DNA from 2 places in the Arthrobacter ginsengisoli genome. Region 1 is predicted to be linked to the other one. Evidence: riboswitches for the same ligand, from Rfam matches in the RefSeq annotation. Region 1 holds a riboswitch; the other holds the start of a gene.
The links. A riboswitch is a leader RNA that binds a small molecule or an ion and turns the genes downstream of it on or off. The one in region 1 is predicted to bind S-adenosylmethionine.
Positions count from the first base shown of each region.

Region 2: linked by a shared signal. The riboswitch ahead of J2X01_RS13680 (ABC transporter substrate-binding protein) and the one ahead of J2X01_RS03215 (bifunctional o-acetylhomoserine/o-acetylserine sulfhydrylase) in region 1 are both predicted to bind S-adenosylmethionine.

Region 1 is NZ_JAVDVQ010000002.1:244,801-251,993, forward strand. It holds gene J2X01_RS03190 (phenylacetate--CoA ligase family protein) at 1-1,520, shown strand, start outside; gene J2X01_RS03195 (DUF2252 domain-containing protein) at 1,779-3,215, shown strand; gene J2X01_RS03200 (histidine phosphatase family protein) at 3,224-3,904, opposite strand; gene J2X01_RS03205 (CPBP family intramembrane glutamic endopeptidase) at 3,946-4,719, shown strand; gene J2X01_RS03210 (VOC family protein) at 4,832-5,470, opposite strand; SAM riboswitch class IV at 5,670-5,785, shown strand; gene J2X01_RS03215 (bifunctional o-acetylhomoserine/o-acetylserine sulfhydrylase) at 5,850-7,166, shown strand.
Region 2 is NZ_JAVDVQ010000011.1:57,662-64,854, forward strand. It holds gene J2X01_RS13660 (MFS transporter) at 1-1,200, opposite strand, end outside; gene trmB (tRNA (guanosine(46)-N7)-methyltransferase TrmB) at 1,372-2,295, shown strand; gene J2X01_RS13670 (DUF1206 domain-containing protein) at 2,421-3,227, shown strand; gene J2X01_RS13675 (N-acetylglucosamine-6-phosphate deacetylase) at 3,227-4,492, shown strand; SAM riboswitch class I at 4,654-4,742, shown strand; gene J2X01_RS13680 (ABC transporter substrate-binding protein) at 4,838-6,499, shown strand; gene J2X01_RS13685 (ABC transporter permease) at 6,506-7,193, shown strand, end outside.

The DNA of each region.
Region 1 (7,193 bases):
CCATGCTGCGGCGGAGACTCCATACTGCCCTGGTGGTGGGCACCGGCGGCCATTTCGCCGGCGTCGTGTGGCTCGAGTCCGAACGGCGCCGCAGCCGCTTCCGCCGCCGCGCGTACCGGATCTTCTCCGTGCAGCAGCCCCTGGACCGGCTGGTGTCGGCACTCAACGACTTCGATCCGGCCCTACTGGTCGGCTACCCCAGCGCGCTCGAGCTCCTGGCCGAAGAGCAGGCAGCCGGCCGGCTGCACATCCGCCCCGTGATTGTGGAGTCCAGCGGCGAGTCCCCGGGCGACCGGGCGCGGCTGGCTGCGGCGCTGGGCGGCGAGGTCCGCAACGTCTATGCCGCCTCCGAGTTCACTCCGATCGCGCTGGAGTGCCGCCGCGGCTGGCTGCACGTCAACAGCGACTGGGTCATCCTGGAGCCGGTCGACGCCGACTACCGGCCCGCGCCTCCGGGGGAACCGTCCCACACCGTACTGTTGACGAATCTTGCCAACCTGGTACAGCCGCTGATCCGCTACGACCTCGGCGACTCCGTGCTGGCCAAGTCCGGCCCCTGCGAATGCGGCAGCCCGTTGCCCGCCATCCAGGTCGCAGGCCGCCGTGACGACGTCCTCCGGCTCCTCGGCGCCGGCGGAACCGCCGTGCGGGTCCTTCCGCTCGCGATCGGGTCCGTCGTCGACGAAACGCCGGGGCTGCACCGCAGCCAGCTGGTCCAGACCGGACCGGCGACCATCCGGCTCCGGCTCGACCCGGAACCCGGGGCCGATGCCGGTACGGTGTGGGCCGCCGCCGCCGCGAAGCTGCTGGCCTACCTCGCCGGGCTGGGACTGGGGAACGTCGACGTCGTCCGTGCGGAGGAGCCGCCGGAACAGTCCGGCCCGAGCGGGAAGTTCCGGCAGGTGATCGCCCGGCTGCCGGGCTGGTCCGGCTGTCCTCGATCTGGGCCGTCACCGCTGGAGGAGCCGTCACCCCCGGAGGATGAGGTGCGGGAGGAAGATGATCGGTACCGTAAAAGCGCCACGACACGACTGCGTCGACCGGTGGGCCGGCGGCAGCACCTTCAACGGAAAGCGGTCGGCATCATGAGCACTGTCAATCAACCCGTCGCATCGACTGGCTGGGCCGGGTGGGCCAAATTCGCCGGAATCATTATACTCGTCAACGGCATCTTCAGCGGTATCCAAGGTGTCGTCGCGCTAACCGGATCCGACACGTACTATCTCGTGGCTCGCGGCAGCCTTTTCCTCTTCGATGTGACCGCGTGGGGCTGGTGGAATCTGTTCATCGGAGTGTTCCTAATCTTCACCGCCCTGGCGATCCTGACCGGCGCAACGTGGGCGCGCGTCGTCGGTGTCGTCCTGGCGATCCTCAGCGCGGTCGTTCAATTGCTTCTCGTGCCCGTGCAGCCGTGGTGGTCGCTCATCGTCATCGCCATCGACGTGCTCATCATCTACGCCCTCATCGCCCACGGCGATGAGCTCCGGACCGAAAAGTCCCCGCAGAAAGCCAACCCCTAGCTGGCAACGCACACTCGCCACTCCCGGCAGGCCGGCCCCCGCCGCACGGCCTGATCCGGTCGCCCTGCTGCAGCAGCGCGTTGACGATTGGCAGCAGCGGGGCCACAATCGCATTGTTGATGGTCGCACGGTATGTACCGAGGCAGCCATTCCGATTGGGCACTGAATCAAGGCGCGTTTTGCGCGCTCAGCACGGACTGACCCCGGGGCTCCTGGTGCCGGTGGCGGTACCCTGACGTAAGTGGGAGGTCGCCGATAATGGCCACGACCAAAGTCAAGCACCCGAGCGTTGAGGAACGTGTCGACAAGGGCAAGAAATACCGGAAAAAGGCGCCCGTCTCCAGCCACACCGGCTGGGTTCCTGCGCCCGACCGCCCCGATCCGGTCGCGCTGCTCGAGGAACAGAATCTCACCCGGGAACAGGACCTGGTGCCGGTGCGTCACGGCCGGATGCTGGTCTCACCGTTCACGTTCTATCGGGGTGCGGCCAAAATCATGGCCGCAGATCTGAAAGACACACCGCGGGCCGGCCTGGTGGTCCAGCTGTGCGGCGACGCCCACCTGTCCAACTTCGGAGTCTTCGCCTCGCCAGAGCGAAACCTGTTGTTCGACCTGAACGACTTCGACGAGACACTCCCCGGCCCGTTCGAGTATGACGTCAAGAGGATGGCCGCGAGTTTCACGATCGCCGCGCGGAACAACGCGTTCACCAAGGAACAAACGCGCGACGCGACTCTCACCGCGGTGCGCGCCTACCGCGAAGCGATGGCCGAGTTCGCGCAAATGCGCACCCTGGACATCTGGTACGCCCGCCTGTCCGAGGAGCAACTGATGGAGGCCATCGATCTCGCCGTGGCAACCCAGAAGGGGAAGGCCCTCAAAAAGGCTGCCCAGGGTATGGTCAAGACGGCCCGGCAGAACGTTGCTAAGGCCCACACCCGGGACAGCCTGCAGGCACTCTCCAAGCTCGCCGAACTCGTCGACGGGAAGTACCGGATTGTCAGTCAACCACCGATCGTCATCCCAGCACGGGAGCTGGGTGAATCATTCGGCATGTCTGCAGATGAGCTTCAGCACGCGGTTCGTGAGCTGCTCCGTTCCTACCGGACCAACCTGCCAGACGACCGACGTCTCCTGCTGGAGCGCTTCGAAGTCATCGACGTCGCCCGCAAGGTCGTGGGCGTCGGCAGTGTCGGCACGCGGGCGTTCATCGCCTTGCTCCAGGGCCGCGATCAAGAGGATCCCCTGTTCCTCCAGGTCAAGGAGGCCACGAAATCCGTGCTCGAGGACCACTTGCCGAAGAGCAAGTTCAAGCAGCCGGGCGAGCGCGTGGTGCAGGGGCAGCGGATGATGCAGGCCGCGAGCGACATCTTCCTGGGGTGGACCAAAGGGGTGCAGGACAACCGGTACCTGTACTGGCGCCAACTGCGTGACATGAAGGGTTCAGCCGTTGTCGAAGGGATGAAACCGCTCGGCATGACCTTCTATGCCAACGCCTGCGGATGGACGCTGGCGCGCGCGCACGCCCGGTCCGGTGACCCGGTCGCGATCGCCGCCTACCTCGGCAAGAGCGACAAGTTCGAGCGCTCCATCACCGACTTCTCCGAGCGTTACGCCGACCAGAACGAACAGGACTACGAGGCGTTCGCCGAGGCCGTTCGTTCAGGCCGGTTGGAGGCAGCCGAAGACGTTTAGGCAGGCAGCTAGAAAAACATCGGCGGGGCGTCCAGTACGGTCTCATCCACGCGCCGGGCCTCCCACTGGCTGAACGGTTTGTCCAGCTCGTACTTGCCGTTCTCGGTGCGGTGCAGGGTACGGACCTCGGCGTTGTCCGGATTGTTGAGGGACTCGAAGTACTCCACCGACCAGTGGAACCAGCGCATGCAGAACAGCCGCATGGTCAGCCCGTGGGTGACAAACAACGCGTTGGGGGCGTAGTCGGGTCTCGACCAGTGCCGGTGCAGGGTCTCCATGAACGAGGAGATCCGGTCATAGACGTCGGAGCCGGACTCGCCTTCCCGGAAGCGGTAGAAGAAGTGGCCGTAAGCGTTGCGTAGTTCCTTCTGGTCCTCGATCTCGCCGGCGATCTGGAAGTTGGCCCAGTCCTGCTCCCGCAGCCGCGGTTCCTCGATCACGCGCTCGACCAGCGGGCCGAGGTTGAGCGCCTCCAGGGTCTGGTAGGCACGCAGGTAGGGGGAAACATACACGCAGACCTGCCGGCCGTCCAGCAGCCGGCGGACCTGCTCGCCGGCGGCCCGGGCCTGTTCCAGGCCGAGTTCGGTCAACGGGATCCGGTAATCAGGTACCCGGTTGTAGATCGAAGTGTCGGCGTTGGCGGCGGACTGGCCGTGCCGGATCATGATGATTTTCCCGGGCGCACTCATAAACCCCAAGCATAAGCGGCAACTCCGGGCAAGATAGGAACATGCTCGTTCCCGCCCGCCGCCGCCTGAAGCTGGAAGTCTGGATTGTCCTGGGCCTGTCCCTGGGGCAGTCCGCTGTGTACTCGGTCGTCCAGCTGCTGGACAAGATGACCCGGGCGCCGCTGGCGGAGGGCACGTCCACGCTGAACCGGTCGCAAAGCCCCCGGGAATACTTTGATCTCACCTACCAGCTGCTGGATATCTTCTTCGCCCTCGTGCCGGTAGTCCTTGCGCTGTATTTCCTGACCGAACACCGGCCAGCCGGAGTGTCCGGCCGGCCCGTCACGGCGTTCCAGAAACTGGGGCTCAATTTTGCCCGCCCCGGCAGGGACCTGCTCCAGGGGTTCGGCCTGGCGGCGCTGATCGGAATCCCCTCGCTCGGCCTCTACGCCGCCGGCCGGACGCTCGGCATCACGACGGCGATCATCCCCAGCGCACTGGACGCGTACTGGTGGACGGTGCCGGTGCTGGTCCTCTCCGCCATCCGGCATGGGATCGTGGAGGAAGTGATTGTGGTCGGCTACCTGCTGGACCGCCTCGGTAAATTTGGCTGGAGCCTGCCGCTGGCCATCTTCACGAGTGCCATGCTGCGCGGCAGCTACCACCTCTACCAGGGCTTCGGTCCGTTCATCGGAAACGCCATCATGGGCGTCATCTTCGCGCTGGCCTACACCCGGACCCGGCGCCTGATGCCGCTGGTGATCGCCCACGCCGTGCTGGATATCGTGGCGTTCGTCGGCTTCAGCCTCTTCGGCAAGGCCATCGGCCTGGGCTGAGCCGGTGCGGCCGATGCGGCCGGCCGGCAGGCGTTAAAAAGTTTCGGCCGCCATCGGTGGGTGACGTCATTGGCACCCGCTGATGGCGGCCGAAGTGTTGGGCGGTGAATCGTCAGATGGTGACGGCTCCGGTGGTGGTCTCGAACGTGACGGAGAGGATGCCGGGGGTCCCGCGGGGAGCGAGCCAGTTCACGGCCACGTCTTCCAGCGGCTTTTCGACCGGCACACCGAGCCATTCGGTGACGCGTTCTGCGGAGCCTGCGATCGTGAGGGCAGACATCTTGACGTTGCTCTCGTAGGCCTTCGACGGGTGGAGTTCCGGATCGCCTTCCCACTTGAGCATGTACGGGACCTGGGGATCGGCGATGAGCCCAAGGATTCCGATCTGCTTCCAGACCAGTTCGCGGCCGTCGGGGAACTTGCGGTTGCCGTTGACGGCAGCGCGGCCGAGCCGCTCCTCGAACGGGGCCAGGTCGTCCACTTCGACGCACCAGCCCATCCAGCCGCCGCCGGCTTCGGACCGGGCGCGGACGGCCTGGCCGAAGGGTGCCTTGTCCGAGGCCGGGTGGTTCAGGACCTCCACGACCTCGAGGTACTTGTGGCCCGCGAGCGGGATAATCATGTTGCGGGTCCCGAATCGGGGGTGTACTCCGCCCTTCACGGCTTCGACGCCGAGGGCAGACGCAATTCGTTTGGTGGTGGCAGCGAGGCCATCTTGTTCACAGGCGTAAGAGACGTGATCCATGCGCATGCCATCATCTTGGCACTTTGTGATGCGGCTCTCAGCTTAGGGTGTCCTTACCGTGATGGGATGTCTCGTTCCACGGTTCCGACAGGGGAATTTTTCCTCGTCAACGGCGTGACCCGGCGCCGGCCCGCTCCCGGCCGTCCAACTTCATCTTCGTCACAAAGCTATTCACAGCCCTGCACCGCTTCCTAGACTGATCGCAGGTCATGAGTGCCAGCGCAGAGCCCCGGCTTGCTGGCCGGCAACCCTCGTATCGCGGTGGGGTGCCCCGGGTGAAGACCTGGCCTTCCGGCGCCCGCCGGAGGGCAAGCGCGGCGCCAGTGCCGACCCGGGCCAAGCAGCTCCGGGTGTGCCTGTGCCCAGTCCCGTCAGGAGTGTCCCGATGTCCAATGCCTGGTCCTTCGAAACCCGCCAGATCCATGCCGGCCAGGAGCCGGACAGCGCCACCGGCGCCCGCTCGCTGCCCATCTACCAGACGACGTCGTTCGTCTTCCCCAGCGCTGAAAGCGCCGCCAACCGCTTCGCCCTGGCCGAACTGGCTCCCATTTACACCCGGATCGGCAACCCCACCCAGGACGCCGTGGAACAGCGGGTGGCCAGCCTGGAAGGCGGACTCGCGGCACTGCTGCTGAGCTCCGGGCAGGCAGCGGAGACCTTCGCGATCCTCAACGTCGCCGAGGCCGGCGACCATGTGGTGGCCAGCCCCAGCCTCTACGGCGGTACGTACAACCTGCTGGCGCACACCCTGAAGAAGTTCGGCATCTCCGTCACGTTTGTCGCGGACCCTGACAACCTGGCGCAGTGGCGTGACGCCGTGCAGCCCAACACCAAACTGTTCTTCGGTGAAGTCGTCTCCAACCCCCGCCAGGACGTGCTGGACATCGAGGGCATCTCGGAGGTGGCGCACGAGGCCGGTGTCCCGCTGATCGTGGACAACACGCTGTCCACCCCGTACCTGATCCGGCCCATCGAGTGGGGTGCGGACATCGTCGTGCACTCCGCCACGAAGTACCTGGGCGGCCACGGCGCGGCGATCGCGGGCGTAATTGTGGACTCCGGCAACTTCGATTTCGGCAAGGACCCGGCGCGCTTCCCCGGTTTCAACACCCCCGACCCCACCTACAACGGCCTCGTCTACGCCCGCGACCTCGGCGCGGACGGTGCACTCGGCGCCAATCTCTCCTACATCCTCAAGGCCCGCGTCCAGCTGCTGCGCGACCTCGGCTCGGCGGTCTCCCCGTTCAACGCCTTCCTCATCGCCCAGGGCATCGAAACCCTGAGCCTGCGCGTCGAGCGGCACGTCGCCAACGCCACCAGGGTGGCGCAATGGCTGGAGGCCAGGGACGACGTCGAATCCGTCGCCTACGCGGGGCTGCCCTCCAGCCCCTGGTACGAGCGCGGCCGCAAGTACGGGCCCAAGGGGACCGGCGCCGTCGTTTCCTTCAACATCGCCGGAGGAGCCGAGGCCGGAAAGCGCTTCGTTGACGCGCTGGAACTGCACTCGCACGTGGCCAACATCGGCGACGTGCGCTCCCTGGTCATCCACCCGGCGTCCACCACGCACAGCCAGCTCTCCCCGGAGCAGCAGGCTGTCGCCGGCGTGAACCCCGGTCTCGTGCGGCTCTCGGTAGGCCTCGAGCACATCGACGACATCCTTGCCGATCTTGACGCCGGATTCCGCGCGGCCAAGACCGCCTGAGCATCACCGGCGCCCGGCGCTCCGGCT
Region 2 (7,193 bases), on a different contig from region 1:
GTAGCCGAAGACCGCGGCCAGCGAGCCGACGGCGAGGAAGAGCAGACCTGCCGCCGCGAACGAACCCGTGGCCTGGTGCAGCTGGCCGACCATCAGGGTGCCGGTGGACCCCACCCCGTAGCCCACGCCCTGCATCATGCCGGACAGGTGCGCGGCGGTGTGCCCGTCCCGGGTGCGGACCATGATCATGGTCAGCGCGACGGCGGTCAGGCTGCCCTGGCCCAGGCCCAGCAGCCCGGTCCACAGCCAGACCAGCTCCAGCGGGCCGAAGATGCTCAGCGCGAAGCCGCCTCCGGTCATAAGCGCCACCACGGTATTGATCGCTCGCTGGTCGCGGAACCGGGTGGCGAGCGCCGGGGCGAACAGGGACCCGAGCATCTGCAGCAGGATCGACACGGAAACGATCACCCCGGCCGTGCCGCCATCCACCCCGCGTTCGCGCAGGATCGGGGCGAGCCAGGCGAAGACACTGAATGACATCATCGCCTGCAGCACCATAAAGAGGGTCACCTGCCACGCAACCGCCGAGCGCCACACATTCACGCCGCCGCGGGCGGCCTGGTGACGGCCGTGGCGCTGCCTGATGGCCAGCGGCAGGAACAATAGCAGAACGACGCCGGCGGGCAGCGCCCAGACCTGCAGCGCCGCGGTCCACTCCCCCGTCGCGGCGTAGACCGGGTACGTGAAGCCGGCACCGAGGGCCGCGGAGGCGCAGATTGCCGTGGTGTAGAGGCCGCCCATCAGGCCGAGCCGGTCCGGGAAGTCACGCTTGACCACGCCCGGCAGCAGCACGTTGCAGAGCGAAATCGCGGCACCGCAGGCAGCCGTCCCGGCCAGCAGGGCCGGGAGGTGCCCGGCTCCCCCGGCCTCCAGGGGCCGCAGCAGGAGTCCGGCCGTGAGCACGGCCATCGCGCCCAGGAGCACACGCTCGGCGCCGAAGCGGCGGGCCAGGACGGGAGCGATCGGAGCGAACACGCCGAGCAGCGTCACCGGCACCGTGGTGAGGACGACAACAGCCCAGCCTGGCAGCCCGGCGTCGGCCGTCACTTCGGGAAGGACCGCGGAAAAACTGGAGAAGACCGTGCGCAGATTCAGCCCGATCAAAACCAGGCACACGCCCAGGTAGGCCAGGCTGCGGCGGCTGCCGACCCGGGTGGGCTCCGCCGCGGGGACGTCGTCGATCTCGGCGTCCACCAGCATGCTTCGGCGGTCTTCGACGTCGAGGCCGGTCAAGGCCGGGTCCTGGGAGCTTTTCGGTGCAGTCACGGCCCCATTCTGGCAGGCTCCCCCACCGCCTGCCGTTCCACCGGCGGCCGGCCGGGCAATCCTGCCCAGCCGGGCGGACGCCGGGACTCCACTATTCTGGAAGGGATGAGTGAATCCCCAGAATCCCCCGAAACACCAAAGCCGTCGCGCCCGGTGACGCCCGGCAGCCAAGCTTCCTTCGGCACGTACGGCGGCCGTCCGGTCAGCTTTGTGCGCCGCGGCACGCGCCTGCAGGGCCGCCGGCAGGTCGCGTGGGAGGAACATTCCGACCGGTGGGCCGTCGAGGTCCCCCGCCACATCGCCAACACCTCCGTGCATCCGGACTACCTCTTCGACGCCGAAGCCGAATTCGGCCGCAAGGCCCCGTTGATCGTGGAGATCGGTTCCGGACTCGGCGACGCCGTCTGTTACGCCGCCGAAGAGAACCCCGACAAGGACTTCCTTGCCGTTGAGGTCTACACCCCGGGGCTGGCCAACACGCTGATCAAGATCAACAGCCGCGGCCTGGGCAACGTCCGCGTCGTGGAAGCGAATGCCCCAGAGGTACTCGCCACCATGCTGCCGGCCGGATCCGTGACGGAACTCTGGGTCTTCTTCCCGGACCCGTGGCACAAGTCCCGGCACCACAAGCGCCGCCTCATCCAGCCCGCCTTCGCCGAGCTCGCCGCACGGGCCCTCAAGCCGGGCGGCATCTGGCGCATCGCCACAGACTGGTCCAATTATGCCGTCCACGTCCGCGAGGTCCTCGCCGGCTCCCCCGACTTCGAAAACCTGCACGACGGGGAGCGCAGCGGTGCGGAGAGCCCGCTCACCCAGGTCTGGGAATCCGGCGTCGAGTCCCTCGTGGGCGGCGCCCCGGTGAAGGAGGGCCGGGCACCCGTCAGCACCGAACACACCGGTCCGAACGAGGGCATCGATGAGACCGGCGGCTGGGCACCGCGGTTCGACGGACGGATCCTGACGAGCTTCGAGAACAAGGCGCACGAGGCAGGGCGGCTGATCTTCGACCTCAGCTACCGGCGCCGCTAGGCAGCCACAAAATGGTGCTGTTCCCGGCGGGCTCCGCGTGGCACGATTACGGAAAGGCATCAACCGGGCGGAGCTGACCCGGCAGAACCACCGAGGCAGTCGAGGGATCCACCATCAAACGAGAACTGAAGGACGCCGCGGACGCGGCGGAAGAGATCACCAATTCCCGCCCGCTGGAGCTGGTGGCCCGTGCCGGGTTTGCAGTCAGCGGCATCCTGCACCTGCTGATCGGACTCGTCGCGATCCGACTTGCCATGGGTGGCCAGGGCGAGGCCGATGTCAGCGGGGCAGTGGAGCAACTCGCCGGGCAGCCGGCCGGGCCGCTGCTGCTCTGGACTTCCTTCGCGGCGTGTGTGGCACTCGCGATCTGGCAGGCCAGTGACGCGATCTTCGACTTTGAACACCTTCCGGCCAAGAAAAAACTGGGGAAGAAGGCGAAGGCCGTTCTCCAGGCGGTGGTCTACGCCGGACTCGCCATCACCTTGTACTCCTTCGCCAACGGCGCCGGCAAGGACCACACCACTTCCACGAGCGACCTCACGGCGTCCGTGATGAAAGCCCCGGGAGGCTATCTGCTCCTGCTCGCCATCGGCGCCGCCGTGGCGATCACCGGAATCGTCTACGCCATCCGGGGCTTCCGGCAGTCCTTCGCCAAACACCTCCGGCTCCCGGCCTCGCCGCGGGCGCGCTCGGCAGTGACCATCCTCGGCGTCGTTGGCTACGCCGCCAAAGGCATCGCCCTGCTGTTGGTGGGGCTGCTGGTCATCATCGCCACCATCAAAGTGCACCCCGAGGAGTCAACCGGGCTCGACGGCGGTTTGAAGGCCCTCCGCGACCAGCCGTTCGGCATCTACATGCTGGCCGCCGTCGGCGTCGGCCTGATCTGCTACGGGATCTTCATGATGGTGCGGGCCAAACTCGCCAAGATGTAATGCCGGACGCCTATGTCCTGGCCGGAACCCTGATCTCGGACGGCTACGCTGCGGCTGATTCAGTTGTGGCGGTGGCCGACGGAAGGATCGCCTACTCCGGGCCCCGGAGCGGCTTCAACGCTGCCGGCTTCCGCGGCGCCGAGGAGCTCGACCTTCCGCCGGGCAGCTCGATCTTTCCCGGGCTCGTTGACCTCCACTGCCACGGCGCCGCGGGCGGCGGCTTTCCCACCGGCGACAGCAGGCTGTGCCGCGACGCTGCCGGCTTCCTGCACCGCAGCGGAACAACGACGCTGCTGGCCAGCCTCGTGACGGCGTCGGCGGAGGATCTGATCCGGGGAATCGGAGTGCTGCGGCCGCTCGCGGACGAGGGGCTCATCGCCGGCATCCACTCCGAAGGCCCGTTCCTGTCCCGGGCCCGCTGCGGGGCGCAGAACCCGCAGTGGCTCCGGAACCCCGATCCGGCGTTGCTCCGCCGGCTGCTCCACGCGGCCGGCGGCACGCTCAAGTCGATGACGTATGCGCCGGAACTGCCCGGAGCCGGCGAGCTGGTCAGCATGCTCACCGGAAACGGTGTCATACCGTCGCTGGGCCACACCGACGCCGACGCCCGCACCACCGCAGGCTCGCTGGCGGACGCGGCGGAGTCACTGCGGGCCGGCACGGCCGTCACCGCGTCCGCCGGGTCCCCCACGGCCGGCTCCGGCGCGTCGTTGGGGACGCCGCCCGGCCGGCGTCCAACAGTGACGCACCTGTTCAACGGCATGCCGCCGCTGCACCACCGGAGCCCCGGAGCTGCGGCGGCGTGCCTGCGCCTCGCGGCGGAGGGCACCGTTGCCGTGGAACTCATCGGCGACGGCGTCCACCTCGACCCCGAGACCGTCCGGATGGTGTTCGGGCTGGTCGGCGCCGACAACATCATCCTGGTCACGGATTCGATGGCGGCGACCGGCCTGCCCGACGGCGACTACGAGCTCGGCCGCTCCGCCGTCGTGGTGCACGGTGGCGTGGCGACGCTGAAGGGCAGCGGTGCCCTCGCCGGCGGCACGGCCACGCTGCTCGAAGTGGTCCGCCGGACCATCGAGGCCGGGGTGGCACCCGCAGACGCCGTTAAGGCTGCGACCCTGATACCGGCGGGAATCCTGGGCCTCGAAACCGAGATCGGGAGCCTGCGGCCGGGCCTGCGCGCCGACATCCTGGCGGTGGACCGGGAGTTCGGGCTGGTTGCGGTCCTGCGCGGCGGGCAACCCCTGGTGCGCCCCACCTGACCAGGCTCATGACGCCATGCGGCGGTGATGTGGCTCTCCGGGAATCGTTTATTGCAGAACGTGTCGCAATTGTTGGGAAATCGAAGATTCTGCAGCAAAGTGGATCTTGCCTCGACCCGGAACGGTTGCGGCAACGACAAAAGTCCTCCTGGGCGAATAAACAACCATCCAGATCGGCTGAGAGACCTGGCTCGATGACGCCGTAGCAACCACCCTTCGGGCACGGTGCTAATGCCAGGACCGATGGAGATTGCCAAGATCCCACGTTCCACCAACCGGCGCGCCGCGTCGGCTGGGGGGACCGGTGATTCTGGAGTTCCTCGGTCATGACCGAGAGGATCCACGATGGATACCAACGAATCGCGCCCGGCCACTACGAACGCAAAAGCAAAACGCCGCCCGCTGCGTTTGCTGACGCTGATGGGAGCCGCGGCCTTGGCCCTGAGCGCCTGCGGCGCCAACACGGCCGGTACCCCGGCAGCGCAAAGCCAGGATGGAACGCCGGTGCAGGGCGGAACGTTCGTGTTCGCCGAAGTCACCCCCATCAACAACTTCCAGACCCAGGCGGCGCGCTTCTACGAAAAGGCCAACGTCCTGAACAGCGTGCTGGACCGGCTGACCTATTTCGATGCCAAGAAGGGCGAACTGGTCCCCTGGATCGCCAGCAAGTTCACCGCGAGCGAGGATCAGACCAAGTTCACCTTCACGATCCGCCCGGGAGTGAGCTTCAGTGACGGAACGCCGCTGGACGCCAAGGCGGTCCAGGCCAACTTCGAGGCGCTGGGAAAAGGCATCGAGAGCGCCAAGATCCAGCCCAACGTTGACTTCTCCACGTACCAGTCCTCACAGGTCATCGGCGAGGACCAGGTGGAAGTAACACTGTCCTCTCCCGACGCCAACTTCCTGCGCGCCACTTCCTCCGTCACCGCCGGACTCGTTTCGCCGAAAACCCTCACGCTCGATAACGCTGGCCAGTCGGCCATCGCGAAGATCTCGGGATCGGGTCCCTTCACCTTCGAATCGGAGAAGGCCGATGAGGAAATCGTCCTGGCGAAGCGGCCCGACTACGCCTGGGCTCCGGAAGGCGCCGCCAACCAGGGAGCCGCCTACCTGGACAAAGTCATTGTGAAGTACCTGCCGGAGGTGGCACACCGTGCCGGGGCCGTGCAGACCGGCCAGGTTGACCTGGTCCGTGGCCTGCAGCCGGCCGATGAAACTTCCCTTGCCGGGAGCGGCAACCAGGTCCTGCCGGCCAAAGGCATCGACCTGACGGCAAACATGGCCGCCGTGCGCATCGGCAGCGGCAAGCTCGCCGACGCGAAGGTTCGCCAGGCGCTGCAGCTCGGAATCGACCGGCAAACCCTGAAAGACACGGTGCTCTCCGACAGCTACGAAATCGCCGGCTCCATCCTGAACCGCGAAGCACCTGACTTCGTTGATCTCTCCGCCGACCTGGCCTACAACCCGGAGAAGTCGAAGAGCCTGCTGGAGGAGGCCGGCTGGACAGTTGGCGCCGACGGCATCCGGGCCAAGGACGGCCAGAAGCTCGAGGTCACGGTCACGTCATCAAACAACTCGGTCGTGATCAAGCCCGCTTTCGAACTGATCGAGCAGCAGTGGCGCGAGATCGGCGTGAAGCTGGTCAACCGCGCGGCGGACAACGCGTTCCTGGCGACTGCCATGAAGGACCCCAGCGTGGAATTCTTCGGAACCCGGCAATTCGCGTACGGCGGTCTGGGGCCGGTCTTCGGCCCGGCAACCAACACGCAGACACTGACTGCGGACAACCAGCTCAACGAGCTCTTCGCCACGGAACGCGCCGCCACCAGCACCGCCACGCACAAGCAGTTCGTCGCCGAAGAACAGCGCGCGCTGGTTGTCGACCAAGCGCTGGCCCTCGTTCTCTGGGACGAAGTCCAGGTCTACGGCGCCAACGCGAGGTCGCACGTCGAGTTCACCTCCGGCACCGCACCGGTCTTCCAGGGTGCCTGGAAGACCGGCAAGTAGAGCGTCATGGGCCTCTACTTTGCGCGGCGCCTCGGACAGGCACTCCTTGTCATCTGGCTGGCGTACACCCTCGTCTTCCTTGCGGTGCAGCTGCTGCCCAGCGATCCGGTCACGATCTTCCTGTCGGCGGACGCTGCGGCCGACCCGGCAACGATTGATGCCATGAAGGCCCAATACGGCTATGACCAGCCGCTGCTGGTGCAGTACGTCAACCAGCTCGGGCAGTTGCTCGGTGGGGACGTGGGGTACTCCCTGGCCTCCGGGCAGTCGGTGGCGACCCGCATCGGCGCGGTTGCCGGATCCACCTTGGCGCTGGCGTCCAGCGCGTTCGTGTTGGCCGTTGTTCTTGCGGTGGCGCTCGTTGCCGCGGCCACCTTGAGCCGATCGTCGGCACTGAAGCGTTTCATCACCAACCTCCCGCCGTTGTTCGCAGCCGTTCCGGTGTTCTGGCTCGGGCTCGTGCTGCTGCAGCTTCTGTCCATCCAGCTCGGTGTGATGTCGCTCTTCCCGGACGGCTCCTTCGCGTCGCTGGCCGTTCCCGTCCTCGTCCTGGCCCTGCACGTTTCCGCCCCGATCGCGCAGGTACTGCTCAAGAGCACCACCCACGTGTACGAGCAGCCGTTCATCGACGTGCTGCGGGCCAAGGGCGCCTCCCCGGCGTGGATCTTCTACCGCCACGCACTGAAGAACGCGG